Regions from separate parts of the Streptomyces sp. NPDC037242 genome, predicted to be linked through region 2. Evidence: riboswitches for the same ligand, from Rfam matches in the RefSeq annotation. Region 2 holds a riboswitch; the other holds the start of a gene.

Region 1 (10,881 bases), on a different contig from region 2:
CGTCGTGCGTCTCCTGCAGGGCCACGTACTGGCGGATGGCTCCGAGGTAGTTCCCGAGGTGGAACGAACCGGAGGTGGGCTGGATACCGGAGAGCGCGCGAGGACGATCAGAAGCCATGGCTTCATTCTCTCAGGTGCGGGGCGGGACTCTGTCCCCGCGCTGGCCGGATCCGGGCGGGTCGCCGGGGCCGGCGCGGCCGGGGCCGCACCCCGCGCCCGGCCCCCGCGCCGGGGCCCGCCCGAGTACCGGACAGTAGCGGTGCGGCCGGATCTTGCCCCGGCCGAGCGACCGCTTTCCGCCGGGGCTCCGCCCGGCCCCCTGGGGCTCCGCCTCAGACCCCGCGGGCGGAGCCCCCAGCAGCGGTGCCGCGGGGCTACTGCTGCGGCAGGCCCGGGGCGGGGAAGGCCGCCATCAGGTCCGCGACCTCGGCCCGCACGACGGCCAGCGCCGGCTCGTCACCCTTCGCGGCCGCGTCCACCGCGCGCGAGATCCAGTCGGCGACCACCGGCATGTGCTCGACCCCCAGCCCCCGGGACGTGAGCGACGGCGTGCCGATCCGGATGCCCGACGGGTCGAACGGCTTGCGGGGGTCGAACGGCACGGTGTTGTAGTTGACCACGATGCCCGCGCGGTCCAGCGCCTTCGCGGCGACCTTGCCCGGGACCTCCCGCGAGGTCAGGTCCATCAGGATCAGGTGGTTGTCCGTACCGCCCGACACGAGGTCGAAGCCCCGGGCCAGGAGCGCCTCGGCCAGGGCCTTGGCGTTGGCCACCACCGCGTGCGCGTACGTGACGAAGGACGGCTGCGCCGCCTCGTGCAGCGCGACCGCGATGCCGGCCGTCGTCTGGTTGTGCGGGCCGCCCTGGAGGCCCGGGAACACGGCCTTGTCGATGGCCTTCGCGTGCTCCGCGCGGCACATCAGCATCGCGCCGCGCGGGCCGCGCAGGGTCTTGTGGGTGGTGGTGGACACCACGTCCACGTGCGGTACCGGCGACGGGTGGGCGCCGCCCGCGATCAGGCCGGCGATGTGCGCCACGTCCGCGACCAGGACCGAGCCCGCCTCCTCGGCGATGGACGCGAAGGCCGCGAAGTCGATCGTCCGGGGCAGCGCCGTGCCGCCACAGAAGATGATCTTCGGCCGCTCGGCGAGCGCGAGGTCGCGCACCGCGTCGTAGTCGATGAGGCCCGTCCCGGCGGAGACGCCGTACTGCACGCCGCGGAACCAGGAGCCCGTCGCCGAGACGCCCCAGCCGTGGGTCAGGTGGCCGCCCATCGGCAGGGCCATGCCCATCACGGTGTCGCCGGGCTTCGCGAAGGCCAGGTACACCGCCAGGTTGGCCGGCGAGCCGGAGTAGGGCTGCACGTTCGCGTGGTCCACCCCGAACAGGCCCTTGGCGCGCTCGACGGCCAGCGCCTCGACGCGGTCGATGTTCTGCTGGCCCTCGTAGTACCGGCGGCCGGGGTAGCCCTCGCTGTACTTGTTCTGCAGCACCGTGCCGGAGGCCTCCAGCACGGCCGCGGACACGTAGTTCTCGCTGGGGATCAGGCGCAGGGTCTCGGCCTGCAGGGATTCCTCCGCCGCGACGAACGACGCCAGTTCGGGGTCGGTCGCGAAAAGGGCGGGATGGGCGGACGGCTGGCGCGCGGTCATGGCGGCTCCTCCGGGGTCGATGTCGGTTCGTCCCCGCGAGGCCCAGGCGAGCGGCCCTGTATGCGGTCGTGCGCGCACGACTCCCCCGGAGTTGGTTCTCCGTGCGCCAGTTGCCGTGCGTACGGCCCACCTTAGCGGGCGCGCCACAAGAAAGGTTTCTCCGTCCGGTATACGAGCGAGGATGGAAAGTGACGCCACCCTCGTCACAGGCCTGACGGACGATCGGAGACCCCGTGTCGACAACTGCTGATGCCATCCGCTCCGCCGACGCGCACAGCGCGCACAACTACCATCCGCTGCCCGTCGTCGTCGCGACCGCGGAAGGCGCGTGGATGACCGATGTGGAGGGCCGCCGGTACCTGGACATGCTGGCCGGCTACTCGGCCCTCAACTTCGGCCATGGAAACCGCCGCCTCCTCGACGCGGCCCGCGCCCAGCTGGAGCGGGTCACCCTCACCTCGCGCGCCTTCCACCACGACCGCTTCGCCGACTTCTGCACCGAGCTCGCCGCGCTGTGCGGCAAGGAGATGGTGCTGCCCATGAACACGGGCGCCGAGGCCGTGGAGACGGCCGTCAAGACCGCCCGCAAGTGGGGCTACGAGGTCAAGGGCGTCCCGGACGGCCACGCCAAGATCGTGGTCGCGGCCGACAACTTCCACGGCCGGACGACGACGATCGTCTCGTTCTCCACCGACCACGACGCCCGCGACCACTTCGGCCCGTACACCCCGGGCTTCGAGATCGTCCCGTACGGGGACCTCACCGCGCTCGCCGCGGCCGTCACGGAGAACACCGTGGCCGTGCTGCTGGAGCCGATCCAGGGCGAGGCGGGGGTCCTCGTACCGCCCGCCGGGTACCTGAGCGGCGTACGGGAACTGACGCGCGAGCGGAACGTCCTGTTCATGGCGGACGAGATCCAGTCGGGCCTGGGCCGCACCGGAAGGACCTTCGCCTGCGAGCACGAGGGCGTCGTCCCCGACGTGTACATCCTGGGCAAGGCCCTCGGCGGCGGGGTCGTGCCCGTGTCGGCGGTCGTCGCCGACCGGGACGTGCTCGGCGTGTTCCGGCCGGGCGAGCACGGCTCCACCTTCGGCGGCAACCCGCTGGCCTGCGCCGTGGCCCTGGAGGTCGTCGCGATGCTCCGGACCGGCGAGTACCAGCAGCGCGCCACCGAGCTCGGCGACCACCTGCACCGGGAGCTGAACCTGCTGGTGGGCGGGGGCGCGGTGACCGCCGTACGGGGTCGCGGGCTGTGGGCGGGCATCGACATCGACCCGTCGCGCGGGACCGGCCGGGAGATCTCCGAGAAGCTGATGGAGCTCGGGGTGCTGGTGAAGGACACCCACGGGTCGACGATCCGGATCGCGCCGCCGCTGGTCATCAGCAAGGAGGACCTGGACTGGGGCCTGGACCGGCTCCGGTCGGTCCTCGCCGCGGACTAGAGCCTCAGAGGATGACGTGGGGCAGGAAGCGGGCGTACTCGTCCGTGACCGGCCCCGCCGATTCGCGGATGCCGAGCCCCGCCGACTCGTCCTCGACGACCCATGCGCCGAGCACCACGCGGTTGCCGTCGAAGTCGGGCAGCGGGGCCAGGCCCTGGAAGCAGTACGCCTCCCCCTCGACCGGGACGAACGGCTCGCCGCTCCCGTCCGCCGGGTGCAGCGTCACGCCGGCGCCCTCGCGGCCGAGCAGCGGCTTCGCGACGTACCCCTGGCCGTCGGCGTCCGCGAGCTCGCGCGGTCCGTCGAGGTAGGCGGGCAGCAGGTTCGGGTGCTCCGGGAAGAGCTCCCACAGGATCGCCAGCAGCGCCTTGTTGGACAGCAGCATCTTCCACAGCGGCTCGATCCACGCGGTCGTGCCGGAGCCGCCGCCGTGGTCGTACGTGCCGAGGACCTGCGGGCCGAACTCGTCGGCGGCCAGCCACTCCCACGGGTAGAGCTTGAAGCAGCTGCGGATGAAGCGGAGCTTCTGGTCCACGAACCGGCCGGACAGGCTGTCCCAGCCGATCTGCTCGACGGAGATCGACTCGGTCTCCAGGCCCGCCTGCTCGGCGGTCTCCTGGAGGTAGGCGACCGTCATCAGGTCCTCGCCGAGCTCGTCGGTCTCGGAGTGCGCGAAGTGCAGCGGGCCGGTCGGGAGCAGCTCCGCCTGGCGGCGCCAGGCGTCGACGAGGCGCTCGTGGAGGGAGTTCCACTGGTCGGCGCCGGGGAACCGTTCCTCCATCCAGAACCACTGCGGACTCGCCGCCTCCACCAGGGAGGTCGGGGTGTCGGCGTTGTACTCCAGGAGTTTGGCCGGGCTGCCGGAGCCGTCGTAGCGCAGGTCGAAACGGCCGTACAGGGAGGGCTGTTCCGCGCGCCGCCGCCAGGACTCGCCGATGCGTCCGGCGAGCTTCGCGTCGGTGATGCCGAGGTCCGCGAAGCGGTCGTGCTCGACGATGTGCGCGGCGGCCGCCAGGCACATGGCGTGCAGCTCCTCGACGACGTTCTCCAGCGCCTCGACCTCGGGGAGCGAGAAGGAGTAGTAGGCGCTCTCGTCCCAGTAGGGGCGCAGGGAGTCGTCGGGGTAGCGGGTGAGGGGGTAGATCAGCCCCTGCTCCTCGACGATGCGCTGCCAGTCCGGGCGGGGCTCGATGGTGTGGCGCTTCATCGGGGGTCAGCCGCCGCTGGAGCCGGTGCTGCTGCCGCCGATGCCGCCGCGGGTGACGGCGGACTTGTCGAAGCTGCCGCCGGTGACCTTGTTGTTGACGACGGTGCCGCCGTAGTAGTACGAGCCGCGGCCGCCGCTCTTGCACTCCTTGGTGTTCAGCTTGTCGAGCGTTGCGCGGTCGGCGCAGCGCTTGTCGGGCTCGTTGCTGCTGCCGCAGGCCACCAGGGCCGCTGCGAGCAGGCCCATGCCGCCGAGCGCTACGGTGCCGGAGCGCATGCGGCGCTGGTTCTTGTTGCTGATGTCCATCTGTGGCGCTCCCCTTGTGGCGTGCTCCCGACAGACTAGAGCGGTGGTCCGGACCGATGGAATCCAGCCGCCGTCACGCCCTCGTCACAACGGTGACTTAGAGTCAGTTCGTGCTCATTGGGATGATTTGCGCACTCGGTGCGGCGGTCTGCTTCGGTACGGCCTCGGTCCTCCAGGCGGTCGCCGCCCGCGCGGCGGAGCCCGGAACCGGCTCGGGCGTGGACACCGCGCTGCTGCTACGGGCCCTGCGCCAGTGGCGGTACCTCGCCGGCCTCGGGCTGGACGGGATCGGCTTCGTGCTCCAGATCGTGGCGCTGCGGCACGTCCCGATCTACACGGTGGGGGCGGCGCTGGCGGCCAGTCTCGCGGTCACCGCGGTCGTCGCGGCGCGGCTGCTGGGCGTACGGCTGCGCGCGAACGAGTGGGGCGCGGTCGCGGTGGTCTGCGCGGGGCTGCTCATGCTGGGGCTGGCGTCCGGGGAGGAGGGCTCCGGCAAGGGCTCCCTGGCACTGAAGCTGGGCCTGCTGGGCGCGGCGGGGCTGGTGCTGCTGGTGGGGGCGGTGGCGGGCGGGCTGCCGGACCGGGCCCGGGCCCTGGTGCTGGGCCTGGCGGCCGGCACGGGCTTCGGGGTGGTGGAGGTGGCCGTCCGCCTCATCGACGGGCCGTCGCTCACGAACCCGGCGCTGTACGCGCTGCTGCTGGGCGGCGGCGCGGCGTTCCTGCTGCTCACCTCGGCCCTGCAGCGCGGGTCGGTGACGGCGGCGACCGCCGGGCTGGTGCTCGGCGAGACGATCGGCCCGGCGGCGGTGGGCGTGGCCTGGCTCGGGGACCGCACCCGCGAGGGCCTGACCTGGCTGGCCGCGGCGGGCTTCGCGGTGGCCGTCGCCGGAGCCCTGGCCCTGGCCCGCTTCGGCGAACTCCCGGACCAGGGCCCGCGGCAGGACCCGGCCCAGGACCGGGACCAGGACCCGGACCAGGAGCGCTGATCCGCCGCCGGCTCGCTATGCTCGCGCGGCTCGAAGCAACCACCGCAGCCTGTCTGAGGACGTGACTTGGCTTGATGTCCATACCCGTCGCGCTGATCGCCGTCGTCGCGGTCGCGGTGCTCGTCACCGTGTGGCTGATCCGCCGATCCTCCCGGTCCGCAGCCGCCGTACCGGCCGCGGACACCGCACCGGCCGCGCACACGGCACCGAGCGCCGCGGCTGTGGTCGACGCCCGGCCCGAGCTCCCCGCGGCGGGGCTCCTGGTCCCCGAGGACGTGCTCCGGTCCGCCGGTTCGAACTCCGTCACGATCTGGGACGCGCTCGAAGCCGCAGCGGCGCCGGTCGCCGTCGAGTACTACCCGGTCAGCGAGTCGGAGATCGCGAAGTTCCGGACCGTGCCCGTGAACGCGACGGCTCAGCAGGCGCTGGCCGGGATCGTGGAGGCAGTCAACCCGAAGAGCCCGACGCTGTTCCGGGTGGTGCTGCCCAAGGGCGCGGAGCTCGTCAAGGCCGTCGGAAGTTCCGGGTTCAGAGGGTTCTCCCGCACCGACGGCAAGACGGCACATGCCGTTCTGAAGCCCGTCGCCGCCGGTGGGGCGATCGCGGCGGGCTGGCCGGTGCTGGCCGTGGCCGGAACCGTCATGGCGATGGACATGGTGGCCCAACGTGCACAGCGGGCGCACCAGGACCGGGTCGAGGCCAGCCTGGGCCGCCAGGAGGAGCGCCACTACGTCGAACGGATCACGGACCAGCGCTCGGTCGACGACCAGTTGTCCCGCGCGATCAGCCTGATGCTCGACGGCCGCAATCCGAATCTCGAACTCGCCCTGAAGGGTGCGTACGACGAGTTCCACCGCTCCCAGCAGTTCCTGGAGAAACACCGCGGCGTCATCGACGAGCTGGTGGACGACGACGGCAAGGTGGACTACCGCCGGCTGGAGGAGGCCCTCGGCGGCATGACGAAGGAGACCGACCACTTCGTCCGGGAGCTCCACCTGGCGCGAGCGGCGATAGCGATCCGGCGCAAGGCCATGGTTGCCGACGGGGCGGCGCTGGCGCTCGGCGATCCCACCAATCCCTACGCCGCCCTGCGACGGTTCATGGATGCGCAGGTCCATCAGTTGGAACAGGCCGATGCGGTCGTGGCCGAACTGACCGAACGCCTCACCGAGGTCGAGCTCAAGGGCCGTTGGCACGACTTCGGCTCGTCGGTGGCGGCGCGCCAGGAGCAGCTCCGCGCCCGGATCTCCCCGCCCGCGGTCGACGGCGACGCCGAGATCCGCTACCTCAGGACGTCTTCCGGCCAGATCCTCCAGCTGCTTCCGCCCGACGAGGAAGAGCCCGGCGACGAGCCGGGCGCCGAGTCCGGAAGCGAGCCCGGCGCCGAGCACCCCGCCTAGGGGGTGTCCGGCGGCGGCAGCGTCGCCGCCAGCGCGGCCAGGGTCAGCGACCAGGCGCTGGTCGGCGGGGTCCCGTACCCGACGACCAGCGCCTCGCGGGGCGGGACGGCCGCGTCGGGATGACGGAAGAACGACAGCGGGTGCAGGGCCAGGTCCTGCCAGGCCGCCGACCGCAGCACCTCCCGCTCGGTACCCGGTGGCAGGTCCAGCACCGCGTGCAGCCCCGCCGCGATGCCCGAGACCTCCACCCGGTCCGAGACGGCGGCGACCAGTTCGTCGCGCCGCCGCCGGTAGCGCATCCGCATCCCGCGCACGTGCCGGTCGTAGGCACCGGAGCGGATGAACTCCGCGAGGGTGAGCTGTTCGAGCGCGCTGGAGGTCCAGTCGGTCCGGCCCTTCATCGCCAGCACCTCGTCCAGCACGGACGGCGGGACCACCATCCAGCCCATCCGCAGCCCCGGCGCCAGGGACTTGCTCGCCGTGCCGAGGTACACCACCCGGTCCGGGTCCAGCCCTTGCAGGGCGCCGACCTGCTGGCGGTCGTAGCGGAACTCGCCGTCGTAGTCGTCCTCCAGCACCAGCCCGCCGGTGGTCCTGGCCCAGTCCACCACCGCCGTCCGCCGCGCGGGAGTGAGGGCCGCGCCCGTGGGGAACTGGTGCGCCGGCGTCAGCAGCACCGCGCCGGCCTCCGCGGGCACCTCGGCCGTACGGGCCCCCGCGCCGTCCACGCCCATCGCGCGGGTCCGCAGCCCGGCCCCGGCGAGCAGGTCCCAGTGGATGTCCAGCCCGTACCCCTCCACCGCCACCTCCCGGACCCGCCGCGCCCGCAGCACCCGTGCCATCAGCGTCAGCCCGTGCACGAAGCCCGCGCAGAGCACGATCCGCTCCGGGTCCGCGTACACCCCGCGCGCCCTCGCCAGGTACCCGGCCAGCGCCTCCCTCAGCTCCACGCGCCCGCGCGGATCGGCCCCGTACCCGAAGGCCTCGTTCGGGGCGTCGGTCAGCGCCCGCCGGGCCGCCGAGAGCCAGGCCGCGCGCGGGAAGCCGCCCAGGTCCGGGGTGCCCGGCAGCAGGCTGTACGAGGACCCCGGCCGCGCGGGGCGGCGTACGGCGGCGGCCGTCGCGGCCCGCCGCGGCCGCGCCCGCTGCGCGACCCGCGTCCCGGAGCCCTGGCGGGCCGTGAGCCAGCCCTCGGCGACGAGTTCGGCGTACGCCTCCGCGACCGTGTTGCGGGCGATCCCGAGGTCCGCGGCGAGCGAGCGCGAGGACGGCAGCCGGGTCCCCGGGGCGAGGCGGCCGCTGCGCGCGGCCTCGCGCAGCGACTCCGCGAGCCCGGCCCGCAGACCGCGCCCCGCGGTGAGCTCCAGGTGCAGGTCCGCGCCGAAAGTGGCCCAAGATTCCGTCATGGACATGGACCATATCGGCGGGCCGCCTGGTTCGTAGGGTGGAGCCATGACCACACACCAGCACCCCGCCGAGACCGCCCCCGAACAGGCCCCCCGCATGCAGTGGGCCAAGGCCGCCCCCGAGGTCTACAAGGCCGTCTACGCCCTGGAGGTCGCCTCCAGGAAGGGCCTGGACCCCGCCCTGATCGAGCTGGTCAAGATCCGCGCCTCGCAGCTCAACCACTGCGCGTTCTGCCTGGACATGCACACCAAGGACGCGCTGGCGGCGGGCGAGAGCGTGGAGCGGATCGTCCTGCTCGGCGCCTGGGAGGAGTCGCGCCACTTCTACACCGAGAAGGAGCTCGCGGCGATCGAGCTGACCGAGGCCGTGACCGTCCTGACGGACGGCTTCGTGCCGGACGAGGTGTACGAGCGGGCCGCGCAGCACTTCGGGGAGCAGGAGCTCGCCCACCTGATCGCCCTGATCGCGACGATCAACGTCTGGAACCGCTTCGGCGTCACCACCCGGATGGTCCCGGGCCACTACAAGGCGGGCTCCCACAAGGTCTGACCCGCCCGCGCGGTCAGCCGCCCGCGGTCAGCCGCCCAGCAACTGCGTGACGGCCCCGAGCACCGCGCCCCCGGAGGCCAGCAGCTCCACGACACCGCCCGCCGAGGCGAGCGCGTCCCGCACCCGGGACAGCCGGCCGACGCCGGCGGTGCCGGAGGCGGCCAGCTCGTCCTCGGCGCCGGCCAGCTCGGCCTCCAGTACCTCGACCTCGGCACGCGGGGTGAGCCGTGCGAGGTCGGCGCGCAGTTCCGCGATGGCGGTGCGCAGCTCCTCGTACGCCGCGTCGGGCACGGGGGCGGACCCGTCGTGGTTGACCACGCTGTTGTGGTTGCCGGAGCCGCCGATGCTGAAGCTGCTGCGGTCGACGTTGCCCAGGTGTACGGACGGGCCGCGGCCCTCTGCCTCAGGCGCCATGGCCTGTCCCCCTGTCTCCGTGGTGGTTGGTCGTGCTGTTGTGGCTGGTCCCTCCGATGCCGAAGGAACTGTTGTTGACGGACTGGATGAACACGGCTCCCGGTTCCACCCGGATGGTCTGCCGCTCGAACTCCTCGGTCTGCCAGCCCGCTTCGTGCAGCGCCTTGCTGACGCCGCCCACCACCCGCTCCTGAATCGCCTTCAGGAAGCGTTCGATGTCCATCTCGTGGAAGATCGAGGCCTGCTGCTCGGAGCCGAGCTCCCGGACGGAGGCCTCGGGGCCGATCATCTGGTACGGCCCGTCGGAAGCCTCGGTGGCCAGGCGCCAGGTGCTGCCCTGTGCCTGGACCAGCAGGATCAGGGCGTCTCCGATCGCGTGCGGGGCCCGGACGAGGGAGCGGAACACGAGCCTCTCGGAGTGCCGGCGGGCGAGCGCGTCGGCGGACTGGAAGAGCGTACGGACCGGCAGCAGGACGTGCGGGGCCACTTCCACCATCAGCATCCCGCCCTGCGTGTGGACCCGTACGAACACGGTCAGGACCAGTCCCTCGTCCCACGCGCTCACTCGTATGCGCAGGTAGTGCCGCCGTCTCTCACCGGCCTCCTCGACGGCCGCCTTGCGGTGCTCGTCGAAGTGGGGGAAGACGGCCTGTGCCATGTCGCGGTGTGGGAGTCCCAGGGCGGGCAGGAAGACGCATTCCTCGATCACGAGCTCGCGCAGCCGGTCCAGCACCGCCGCCTCGACCTGCGGCGAGTCCTTGGGGCCGGGGACGCGCAGCTCCTGGAGTCCCTCCCTGATCGTGCCGAGGACCCGTGTGTTGTCCAGCGGGGTCGGCCGCTGGGAGGCGGGCAGGTCGGTGCGCGGCCGGAGCTCCAGGCCGGACAGGCTCCAGGCGCGGTAGGGCTGCCCGGCCCCGCACATCGGGTTGGTGACGCTGTAGAGGATCAGTGGCTGGTCCTGCTCGCTGCGGATGCGGCGGCGGACCCTGTCGAACCGCCGTCCGATCGCTTGCTCGGCCGGATCGCCCCCCACGTCCGGGTAGCGCTCGGGAGCCAGTTCGTGCAAGAGGATCCGGGACACCTTCCCGTTGCGCAGCTCGGCGACGTACCCGATCACGATGCAGATCCCGACGGCTGCAGCGAGCTCGAACGGTCCGGCCCGTTCCACCCCGGGCAGCCAGGTCCATGCCGCCGTCAGGCCCAGTACCGCGACGGCCAGCAGCACCCGGGCGACGTTGTGGAGCAGGCGGGCGAGCACGTTCCACGCCCCCCGCCCGGCCGTCCGGCGGATCAGCCGGTCGGTCAGGGTCAGGCCCAGGCAGGGGAGCAGGAGGAGGGCGACCGGTTCCAACAGCAGCAGGGCAAGCAGCCACAGCGCCACGACGAGCGCGGCCCAGCCGACTTCGAGGCGGCGGGCGCGCAGCGCGTGGGCGAGGACGCGGGCCGCGTCGAAGCCGTACGAGGGCGCGACGACCCGCTCGGAGTGGACGTACAGCTCCTCGATGACCCGGTCGCGGA
Region 2 (10,881 bases):
AGCGGGCCGTGGGCGGCCTCGACCCCGCGCCGGGCTCCGCGCAGCCGGTGCGCCCCGGGAAGCCGGCGGGAGCCGCCGACGCCATCGCCCCGCCCGTCACCGTGGAGCCCGCTGAGCCCGCTGAGCCCGCGGACGCGGCCGAGCCCGTGGACGACGCCGACCCCGTCGGACAGGCCCGATGACGGAAGGCCTGATCCTCTACGTGCCGGGGCTGGTGATCGCCGCGGCGCTGATCGTCAAGGCACCGACGTTACGCCGGGGCTGGGACCAGCCCCTCATGCGAGCCGTCTGCACCCTGCTGGTGGTCGGCTCCCTCGCCGTGTTCCTGTCGGCGCCGCCGACGATCACCCTCGTCAACGACCTGACCGGCATCGTCAACTTCTCGGCCCCCCTGGTCTACAGCCTGCTCACCGCCTTCTCGGGGGCGTGCATCGTGCTGATCCTGCACTGGGGCGGCACCCCGACGCCGGGCGTGCGCCGGACCATCCGCCTGACCGTGGCCGCGTACGGCACGGTCACCGTGCTGATCGTCGCCCTGTTCGCCAAGGGCGACGCGCCGGTGGAGCGGCTGCGGGACATGGACACGTACTACGCGGACACGCCCTGGATCCGCGAGATGATCGTCTGCTACCTCGTGGCCCACACCGTGGGCGCCACCGCGCTCACCCTGCTGTGCTGGAAGTGGCTGCGCCGCCTCAGCCTCTCGACGGGCCGCACGACCTCGAAGAGCCCGATGCGCCCGCTGCGCACCGGGCTCGCCCTGCTCATGCTCGGCGGGGCCATGGACATGGCCTTCGTCACCGTGAAGTGGGCGGCCATGGGCGCCCACTGGAGCGGGCGCGACTGGGACGGGCTGTCCACGTACGGGGCTCCGCCCATCGCCGCCACGGCGGCCCTGCTGGTCGGTACGGGGTTCATCGTGCCGCTCGTCGGGGACTCGGCGGCCTGGCGGGACTTCAGCGAGTACCGGCGGCTCCAGCCCCTGTGGGCGGCGCTGCGCGGGTTCGCCGCGTCCAGCGTGATGACCGTACCGCTGACCTGGTGGTCGCCCGTCGGGATCCGGCTGATCCACCGGGAGTCGGTGATCGACGACGGGATCCTGGCCCTCGCGTGCTGGTTCGACCCCGCCGTACGCAGCCGCGCCCACGAGGCGGCGCTCGCCCAGGGCCTGGCCGAGCGGGAGGCCTCCGTGGTCGCGGACGCGGCCATGCTCGCCGCGGCCTGCCAGCACCGGGCCGCCGCGGACCGGGCGGGCGGCGACTGCGACGGGCCGGGGGCGGCGCCCGGCTGCCCGGACCCGTACGGAACGGACCCGAACGCAGCAGCCCCGTACGGATCGGCCCCTCACAGGCTGGGCTCCTACCGGCTGGACGCCCAGCCGCTGGCCGAGCTGGCGCAGGAGTTCCGCGCCTCCCCCATCGTGGCCGCGGCCCGCCGGCAGGCCTCCGGCGTCTGAGGCCGGAGGAGGCCCCGTAAGGCCCCGTACGGGGCCTTACGGGGCCTTACGGGGCCTTACGGGGCCTTACGGGGCCTTACGGGGCCTTACGGGGCCTTACGGGGCCTTACGGGGCCTTACGGGCTCACGCGGCCATCGGCACCTCGCGCCGCACCGCCTGCGCACCCGCCTCGCCCGTGAGCACCTTGAGCCGCTTGGTGAAGAACACCATCACCGCGCCCGCGGCGATGACCACGGCGCCCTGCCACAGGAAGTTCAGGCTCTGCCCGATCACCGCGTCCAGCCGGGGCAGCTGCGCGCCGATCGCGTCGCCGGTGGCGGCCGCGAGGAACCAGACGCCCATCATCTGGTTGGTGAAGGCGCGCGGCGCGAGCTTGGTGGTGACCGACAGGCCCACCGGGCTCAGGCACATCTCGCCCATGACCTGGATGACGTACACGCCGACCAGCCACATCAGCGAGACCTTGACGCCCTTGGCCGCGATGGCCGCGGCTCCCGACATGACCACGAAGGAGGCACCGGTCAGCAGCAGGGCCAGGCCGAACTTGAACGGTGTGCTCATGTGCCGGCCGCGCCGCACCCAGAAGGACGCGAACAGCGGGGCCAGGACGATCACGAACAGCGAGGGCAGCGACTGCGTCCAGCTGGCCGGGATGTGCAGGCCGAGCAGGCTCAGGTCGGTCTTCTGGGCGGCGAACATGTTCAGCTCGTTGCCCATCTGGTCGTAGACCAGCCAGAACAGCGTGGCCGCCAGGAAGAGCCAGACGTAGGCGCGCAGCCGGGTCCTCTCGGTGGCCGTGACCTTGGGGCTGCGGTACATCGACAGGAGCACGCCGGCCGGTACGACCACGGCGACGACCGTGAGCACGAAGGTGATGTTGTCGATGCTCAGCGCGTGCGCGGCGACGAGCAGGCCGATCAGGACGGCCGTGAAGACCAGCCCGTACGAGGAGGACGTGCGCACCCTGGCCCGCTCGGCGGGGGTCAGCCGGACCACGGGCTCCTCGCGCAGCTCCCGGGCGAGACGGCGGCCTCCGAGGACGTACTGGACGAGTCCGAGGGCCATGCCGACGGCGGCGGCGCCGAAGCCGAGGTGCCAGTTGACCTCCTCGCCGAGGAAGCCGACGACGAGCGGGGCGATGACCGCGCCGAGGTTGATGCCCATGTAGAAGATCGAGTAGCCGGCGTCGCGGCGCTGGTCGTCCTCGGGGGCGTAGAGGCGGCCGACGAGGGCGGAGATGTTCGGCTTGAGCAGGCCGGTGCCGATGACGATGAGCACCAGGCCGGGCCAGACGAAGGCGGGGTTCGGGACCGCCATCAGGACGTGGCCTGCCATGATCACCACGCCGCCCCACAGGACGGCGCGGCGGGCACCGAGGAAGCGGTCGGCGATCCAGCCGCCGGGCAGCGCCAGCAGCGAGATCATGGCCATGTAGACGCCCTCCACGGCCTCGGCCGTGCCCTGGTGCAGTCCCATGCCGCCGTGGCCGCGGGAGGCCGCGAGGAAGTGCACGAGGATGGCGACCATGCCGTAGAGGCTGAACCGCTCCCACAGCTCGGCGAGGACGAGGGTGGCGAGGCCGCGCGGGTGGCGCCGCTTCGTGCTCCGGGCCGGGCCGCCTGTCTGCATGTCCATCGATGCGTTCACCTGACCAGTGCACCCTCGGGGCGTCCGGGTACGGATCGGTCTTTCGGCCCCTACCGGGGGAAACGAAACGCCCCGGACCGTTGGGCCCGGGGCGTCCGTCCCTCCTCAGAGGTCAGCTCTCAGGGATCCGCGCTCAGAGGTCCGCGAGCGCCAGCCCGGCCTGCGCGGCAGCCGCCTGGACGGTCTGCTCCAGCAGTACGGCGATGGTCATCGGGCCGACGCCGCCCGGTACCGGGGTGATCAGCGAGGCGCGGGCGGCGGCCGACTCGAAGTGGACGTCGCCGACGTTGCCCTCGTTGTAGCCGGCGTCCAGGACGACCGCGCCGGGCTTGATGTCCTCGCCCCGGATGAACTCGGCCTTGCCGACGGCGGCGACCAGCACGTCCGCCTGGCGCACGATCGACGGCAGGTCGACGGTGCGCGAGTGGCAGTAGGTGACGGTGGCGTTCTGCTCCAGGAGCAGCATCCCGGCCGGCTTGCCGAGGATCGCGCTGCGTCCGACCACGACGGCGTGCTTGCCCGTGAGGTCCACGTCGTAGGCGGCGAGCAGGCGCATGATGCCGCCGGGGGTGCAGGAGACGAAGCCCGGCAGCCCGAAGCCCATGGCGGCGAAGGAGTGCATGGTGACCCCGTCGACGTCCTTGCCCGGGGCGATGGCCTCGAAAGCGGCGCGCTCGTCGATGTGGTGCGGGACGGGGTGCTGGAGGAGGATGCCGCTGATCTCGGGGTCCTCGGAGAGCGCGGTGAGGGTGGCCACCAGCTCCTCGGTGGTGGTCGCGGCCGGGAGCTCCACGTGGCGGGAGGTGATCCCGGCCTTGGCGCAACGGTTCTGCTTCATGCGTACGTAGGTCACGGACGCGGGGTCCTCGCCGACCAGCACGGTCGCGAGGCAGGGGGCGGTACCGGTGCGCTCGGTGATCTTCGCGGCGTACGCGGCGGTCTGCTCCGAGATGCGGCGGGCGAGGGCGGTGCCGTCCATCAGCTCGGCAGTGGCGGTCTGGGCAGTCGTCACGGGGTCTCCTGAACGTCGCTGCGGTTCGCGGTAGCGGTTCGCCCAGGCGCGCGGCAGTCGACGTACGAGACGTACGCCGGGCCGCTCCCCGGTGGTGATCCACCCGAACGCCAGTCACGGCCCGCCGCCCACTGTAGTCGACATATCCGGTGGATGACCGGCGCCCGGGCTGGGACGATCCAGACATGACGCGTACTTTCGACCATCTCGTCGCCGAGGCCGAGTCCGTATCCGTGGACGGCTGGGACTTCTCCTGGCTCGACGGCCGCGCCACCGAACAACGCCCCTCCTGGGGCTACCAGCGGCTGCTGGGCGAGCGGCTTGCCCGGGCCCGCGCCGCCCTCGACATCCAGACCGGCGGTGGCGAGGTCCTCGCCGGATCCGGCCCGCTGCCCCCGCTGATGGCGGCCACCGAGTCCTGGCCGCCCAACATCGCCAGGGCGACCCGGCTGCTGCACCCGCTCGGCGCGGTGGTGGTCGCCGACACCGACGAGCCCCCGCTGCCGTTCGGCGACGAGGCCTTCGACCTGGTCACCAGCCGGCATCCGGTGACCATCTGGTGGGACGAGATCGCACGGGTCCTGCAGCCCGGCGGCACGTACCTGTCCCAGCAGGTCGGCCCGGCGAGCGTCTTCGAGCTGGTCGAGTACTTCCTGGGCCCGCAGCCGGAGGAGGTCCGGCGCGGCCGGCACCCCGACGACGCGGTAGCGGACGCCACGAAGGCGGGGCTCGACATCGTCGATCTGCGCTCGGAACGGCTGCGAACGGAGTTCCACGACGTCGGAGCCGTGATCTACTTCCTCCGGAAGGTGATCTGGATGGTGCCCGGCTTCACGGTCGGGCAGTACCGGGACCGGTTGCGCGACCTGCACGAACAGATCGAACGCGAAGGCCCGTTCGTCGGGCACACCGCCCGTTTCCTCATCGAGGCCCGCAAAACGGGCTGATGAAAGGGGCCGACGGAGTCGCGCCGGAATGGTTGCCTCGCCACAGCGTGGCGCAGGTCACTCAATTCAGCGCGTAACGAATCGACTCGGGCATGCGATGAACCGACAGGTGTCCTCGCGCGGCCCCGGAATACAGACCCCCCTCGGGTCTGTTTCCCGAGTTCGCGCGATGATGTCCCGCCCACCCCTTATCTGTTCGCAACGAGAGGCTCCTTGTGTCGCTCAGCCCGTCCCGTACGTTCCCCACGGAGATCGCCGAATCCGAGGCCCTGGTCGCGCTTGTCGAGCGCGGCCGCGAGCAGGGTCACATCAACGGTGACGACGTGCGCCAGGCCTTCGAGGCCGGCCGCATCCCGGTGGACCAGTGGAAGCGGGTCCTGCGCAGCCTGAACCAGGTCCTGGACGAGGAAGGTGTCGCGCTGCACGTCAGCGCCGCGCCCGCCACGAAGGCTGCCGCCAAGAAGCCGCGCAAGGCGGCCGCTGCCCCGGCCCGCACCGCCACCAAGAAGGCTGCCGCCGCGCCGCGCCCCATCGGCGCGCGCAAGACCTCCGCCACCAGCGCTGCCCCGGCCACCGCTGCGGCGATATCCGCTTCGCCGGCCACCGCCGCCGAGGACGAGGCGACGGCCGAGGCCGCCGCCGAGCCGAAGAAGCGGACGGTCAAGAAGGCCACCGCGAAGAAGACCGCCACCAAGAAGACCGCGGCCAAGAAGACCACCGCCAAGGACGGCGACGAGGGCGAGACCCCCGCGGCCGAGGGCGAGGACTGGGCGGCCGAGGACCTCGTCGACGACACCGAGGAGGAGGCCCCCAAGCCCGGCGGCACCCAGGGCTTCGTCCTGTCCGACGACGACGAGGACGACGCCCCGGCGCAGACGGTCATGGTGGCCGGCGCCACGGCCGACCCCGTCAAGGACTACCTCAAGCTCATCGGCAAGGTGCCGCTCCTCAACGCCGAGCAGGAGGTCGAGCTCGCCAAGCGCATCGAGGCGGGCCTGTTCTCCGAGTACAAGCTCGAAGAGGAGGAGGACCACAAGCCCGCCTTCAAGCGCGAGCTGGAGATCCTGGTCGAGGACGGCCGCCGCGCCAAGAACCACCTGCTGGAGGCCAACCTCCGCCTCGTGGTCTCCCTGGCCAAGCGCTACACCGGCCGCGGCATGCTCTTCCTGGACCTGATCCAGGAGGGCAACGTCGGCCTGATCCGCGCCGTGGAGAAGTTCGACTACACCAAGGGCTTCAAGTTCTCCACGTACGCGACCTGGTGGATCCGCCAGGCGATCACGCGTGCCATGGCGGACCAGTCGCGCACCATCCGCATCCCCGTCCACATGGTCGAGATCATCAACAAGCTCGCCCGCGTGCAGCGCCAGATGCTCCAGGACCTCGGCCGGGAGCCCACTCCGGAGGAGCTGGGCAAGGAACTCGACATGACCCCCGAGAAGGTCATCGAGGTCCAGAAGTACGGCCGCGAGCCGATCTCCCTGCACACCCCCCTGGGCGAGGAGGGCGACAGCGAGTTCGGTGACCTCATCGAGGACTCCGAGGCGGTCGTGCCGGCCGACGCCGTGTCGTTCACGTTCCTCCAGGAGCAGCTCCAGTCGATCCTGGGCACGCTCTCCGAGCGCGAGGCGGGCGTGGTCTCCATGCGCTACGGCCTCAACGACGGCCAGCCGAAGACCCTGGACGAGATCGGCCGCGTGTACGGGGTCACCCGTGAGCGCATCCGCCAGATCGAGTCCAAGACCATGTCGAAGCTGCGCCACCCGTCGCGTTCGCAGGTGCTGCGCGACTACCTCGACTAAACCGGTCAGGTCAGTCGGAAGACCGGCCCCTTCGGTGTGAACGGCAGGGAGGCACCCTGCGGAACCAGAAACGCGTGCTCGCGCCGGATCCGCAGGGTGTCGCACTCCCCGTCCGTGATCACCAGTACGGGGGCCCCGGGCGGGAAGTCCTCCGCCCGCTGCAGCAGGTCGATGCCCGGCTGCAGCACGGTCCCGCCGCGCCCCCGCACCCGTACCCGGCCCTGGGCTCGCCCAGCAAGCACGGTCGGCGGCAGATAGCCCGCGTCGTACGGCGCCGCGTCGCAGAACACGACGCGTGCCGCCGGTACGTCGCGGGCTTGCGCGTACGAGGCGATGGCGCCCAGCGCCTTGCCGAGCAGGGCCGCGTTCATGGAACCCGAGGTGTCGAGCACCACCCCGAAGGTGCAGCGGGCGATCTCCTCGGGCGGGAAGTACCGGCCCGCGCGGGGGATGTCCGGAGTGGACGCCTGGCGGCGTGCCGGGCGCGCGTAGGACCGTACGGGCACGGGACGCGGCACGTACTCGTCGAACCAGCGGGCGAGGCGGGCGTCCCACGGCACCGGCGGGTGGGCGAGCGCCCGGATCTCCTGGATCAGCCCGGCGGGCAGCAGCCCGCGCTCCCCGTGCTCGTGCAGGTCGAAGCCCTGGGTCAGGCCGCGCCGGTAGAAGTCGTCCAGGTCGGAGTACGGACCGCTCCCCGGGTGGGGCAGCGGCTCGCCCAGGATGTCCCCCAGGCCCTTGCCGCGCAGGGTCGCGAGGCGTCGCATCCGGCGCAGGTCGGTCGTGATCCGGTCGTAGACCTCCTCGACGGACAGGTCCCGCAGCTCGGGGTCGTACAGCAGCCCCTCGGGCATCTCGCCGACCGCCATCTCCACGAGCCAGCCGTTGACCACGTAGTCGGCGGCCACGTTGTGCAGGTACGGGTCGCGGGCGCCGCGGCGCTCGCCGTGGCGCAGGGCGGCGTGCAGCATCTCGTGGGCCAGGATGAACCGCCATTGCCCGTCCGTGAAGGTGCGCAGCGGGTTGACGTAGATCTCGCCGGCGCTCGCGCTGACGGCGGCGATGGCGATGCCCTCGGCGCGGGCGAGTTCGGCGTCGGCGACGATCCGCAGGCCGCTCGCGAGGCCGCCGAGCAGCGGGTACGAGGAGACGAACCAGTTCAGCGCCCGGTCCCAGGGATGCTGGCGGGCCCGCTCCCCGGTGATCCGGTCGAGGCGGCCGCCCGCGACGTCCATGGCGGCGGAGACGCTGCGGGTCAGGGCGTGCGCGAAGGCGGTCTCCCAGTCGGGGACCTGTGCGTTGCCCCAGCCCGCCCATGCCTTCAGCACCTGGTCGGGGTGGTCCCCGGCGGTGCCGCAGTGCTCGTTGGCCGCCGGGATGCCGTCGCGGCGCCAGCGGGCGGCGAGCTGCTCCTCGTCGCCGCCGGGGTACTCGGCGGGGAGGTGGTCGGGGGCACGGCCCACGGGGAAGGTCAGCAGGAAGCGGTTGACGACGGTGCAGCGGGCGGCGAGGTCGAAGCGGTCGGGCTGCGGCCGGCCCTCGTCCTTGGCGGCGGGGACGTGGCCGAAGCCGAGGTGGAGCAGGGCGTGGGCGATCGTCCAGGCCCATTCCTTCGGCTCGGCGCGCTTGGTGGGGTGGACGTGGATCGTGCCGTTGGAGGTCACGAGGGCCAGGCCGCCGGCCGGTGTGTGCGGGCACTTGGCCTGGCGGCAGACGTCGGCGGTGAGGGCGGCGAGGGCCGGGTTCCGCTTGACCAGGGCGAGGCCTTCGGCGAAGGCCTGCGTGGCGGGGTCGGGCTTGGCCTCCTTGCTGCGCGCGCCGCGGCTCACCGGCGGGCCTCGACCAGGCGGGGCATGTCGCGGGCGGCCTCGATCAGGAACCAGGCGGGCAGGACCGGCAGTCCGTCGGCGTCGTCGGCGATGACGGTCTGGGCGACCTCGACGGAGATCTCGGCGAGCTGCACGAGCAGGGACTTGGCGCGGTAGGCGGTCTGCCGGACGGCGGGCGAGACGTGCTCCCGCTGTGCGGGGAGTTCCTTGACGAGGCGGCCGCGGAAGGCCTCGGCGAGGTAGTACAGCAGGTCGCGGTCGGCGAGGCGGGTGGGCCAGGAGGCGTCGCCCTTGATGATCGCCTCGATGCCGAAGCTGTGGCGGACGATCTTCGCGTAGCCGCAGAAGGAGACGGCGTGCGCGGGGGTGAGGGTGCCGTGGGCGACGACCTTCAGGGTCTGCTCGTCCAGGCCCGGCCCGAAGGAGTGCAGGGCGTCGGAGAGCATGTGCCAGGACCGCGGGGTGGAGAAGGGCTCCTCCGTCTTCGGCGGCTGCGACCACAGGTGGTCGGGGCGGTCGGTGAGGTAGTCGGTGACCCAGGGGTGGATGCCGTGCTCGCCGGCCCAGACCAGCCAGTCCTGCGCGGAGGCCGTCAGGTGCACATGCGTGAGGCGGTTGACGAGCGCCGAGGCGATGGGCCGGGCCAGCGCGTTGTCCGTGGCCCGGTTGCCCGCGCCGATGACGATGGAGCCCGGGGGCAGCTCGTAGGAGCCGATCCGGCGGTCGAGGATCAGCGAGTAGAAGGCCTTCTGGACGTCCGGGCTCGCGGCGTTGAGCTCGTCGAGGAAGAGGCAGTACGGCTCGTCGCGGGCGATGGCCTCGGGCGGGCAGAAGACGGAGCGGCCGTCACGGATCTGGGGTACGCCGATCAGGTCCTCGGGGGCGAGCTGGGTACCGAGGAGGCTGACGCACTCCAGGCCGAGGGAGTCGGCGAACTTCCTTACGAGCGAGGACTTGCCGATGCCGGGCGCCCCCCAGAGGAACACGGGCCGCACGGTGGCGAGGCCGAGGAGCAGTTCGGGAATCTGGGCGGGGGTGACGCTGACGGCAGCCTGCACGGGGTGTCGATGTCCTTATGGTCCGGGATGTGGTGCGCCCAGTGTGGGCGCACCACGGGGCCCCGAGCACCCGGTTTTCCCGTGGCCGGCGGTGTCAGTGCTCCAGCAGGTGCTTGAGCTTCTCCTCGCCCCGCGGCATCTCCTTGCGGACCATGGGCTTGACCATGAGGGGCACGAGGGCCCTGCCCATGCCGTGGCCCTCGAAGTCGACGGACAGGGTGACGCGTGAGCGGGCCCCGCCGTCGAGGGGTTCGATCCTGCCCCGTACGTCCGGGCGGACCGGGCCGTCGATGCCGTGGATGTGCCAGCTCCGCGGCGGGTCGAGTTCCGTGAACTCCATGGTCGTGGGGATCCTCCGCTTGCCGATCTGCCGGGTGACGACGACCTTCGATCCGACGTGGACGGGGAGGTCGCCCATGGGAACGGCGGATACGGCGCTGTCCTGCCACTCCGGCAGGTGCGTCGGGTCCGTGATGTAGGAGTAGACGTCCTCGGGCCTGCGGTCGATGTCGATGCTGTTGCTGATCGCGGACATGGCGACCCCTTAGAGCCCCCCTGGCGGACCTCTCCTTCCAAGCTACCGCGCGGGTCAGGAGGCCGCGCGGTGCCTGCGGGCGGCCATCACGGCGTAGACGAGCACGCCCGCGAAGAGGAACAGCACGCCCTGGTAGACGGCTGCGTAGCCGGATCCCGCGACCAGCCACATCGAGAACGCGAAGGCCAGGCAGGCCAGGACGGCGTCGCGCACGAGCCGGCCGCGCCGGACCTGCTCGGACCGGCCGGAGGCGAGGAAGTAGATCTGCGCGGCGGTGGAGAGCAGGTAGGGGACGGTCGCGGTGAAGGTGGTGACCAGCACCAGGACCTCGAAGACGCCCTCGGAGCCGAGCGTGTAGTTGTAGAGGGTCAGGCCGGAGGCCAGTACGACCGTGACGATGACGCCGACCACCGGGACGCCGCGCCTCTTCGTCCCGAAGGCCTTCGGGAAGAGCCCGTCCTTGGCCGCGGCGTAAGGGGTCTGCGCGCTGAGCAGGGTCCAGCCGTTGAGCGCGCCGACCATCGAGACCACGGCCGCGCAGGCGACGAGCGTGCCGCCCCAGCTGCCGCCGAACATGCCGTTGACGGCGTCGGT

The links. Region 2 has a riboswitch for ZMP and ZTP ahead of ACZ7GJ_RS01630 (bifunctional 5,10-methylenetetrahydrofolate dehydrogenase/5,10-methenyltetrahydrofolate cyclohydrolase). Riboswitches for the same ligand answer to the same signal wherever they lie in the genome.
Region 1: another riboswitch for ZMP and ZTP. It lies ahead of ACZ7GJ_RS13380 (serine hydroxymethyltransferase); the one in region 2 lies ahead of ACZ7GJ_RS01630 (bifunctional 5,10-methylenetetrahydrofolate dehydrogenase/5,10-methenyltetrahydrofolate cyclohydrolase).

Annotation. Positions count from the first base shown of each region.
Region 1 is NZ_JBVJUY010000009.1:84,291-95,171, reverse strand. It holds gene trpS (tryptophan--tRNA ligase) at 1-118, opposite strand, end outside; gene ACZ7GJ_RS13380 (serine hydroxymethyltransferase) at 375-1,652, opposite strand; ZMP/ZTP riboswitch at 1,686-1,776, opposite strand; gene rocD (ornithine--oxo-acid transaminase) at 1,886-3,094, shown strand; gene ACZ7GJ_RS13370 (glutathionylspermidine synthase family protein) at 3,099-4,301, opposite strand; gene ACZ7GJ_RS13365 (hypothetical protein) at 4,308-4,607, opposite strand; gene ACZ7GJ_RS13360 (hypothetical protein) at 4,730-5,593, shown strand; gene ACZ7GJ_RS13355 (hypothetical protein) at 5,668-6,993, shown strand; gene pdxR (MocR-like pyridoxine biosynthesis transcription factor PdxR) at 6,990-8,399, opposite strand; gene ACZ7GJ_RS13345 (carboxymuconolactone decarboxylase family protein) at 8,446-8,949, shown strand; gene ACZ7GJ_RS13340 (coiled-coil domain-containing protein) at 8,977-9,363, opposite strand; gene ACZ7GJ_RS13335 (hypothetical protein) at 9,353-10,881, opposite strand, start outside.
Region 2 is NZ_JBVJUY010000001.1:387,219-398,099, reverse strand. It holds gene ACZ7GJ_RS01645 (NAD(P)/FAD-dependent oxidoreductase) at 1-182, shown strand, start outside; gene ACZ7GJ_RS01640 (MAB_1171c family putative transporter) at 179-1,456, shown strand; gene ACZ7GJ_RS01635 (peptide MFS transporter) at 1,581-3,092, opposite strand; gene ACZ7GJ_RS01630 (bifunctional 5,10-methylenetetrahydrofolate dehydrogenase/5,10-methenyltetrahydrofolate cyclohydrolase) at 3,238-4,083, opposite strand; ZMP/ZTP riboswitch at 4,150-4,244, opposite strand; gene ACZ7GJ_RS01625 (methyltransferase domain-containing protein) at 4,302-5,063, shown strand; gene ACZ7GJ_RS01620 (RNA polymerase sigma factor) at 5,279-6,865, shown strand; gene ACZ7GJ_RS01615 (vWA domain-containing protein) at 6,871-8,694, opposite strand; gene ACZ7GJ_RS01610 (ATP-binding protein) at 8,691-9,752, opposite strand; gene ACZ7GJ_RS01605 (SRPBCC family protein) at 9,847-10,287, opposite strand; gene ACZ7GJ_RS01600 (amino acid permease) at 10,342-10,881, opposite strand, start outside.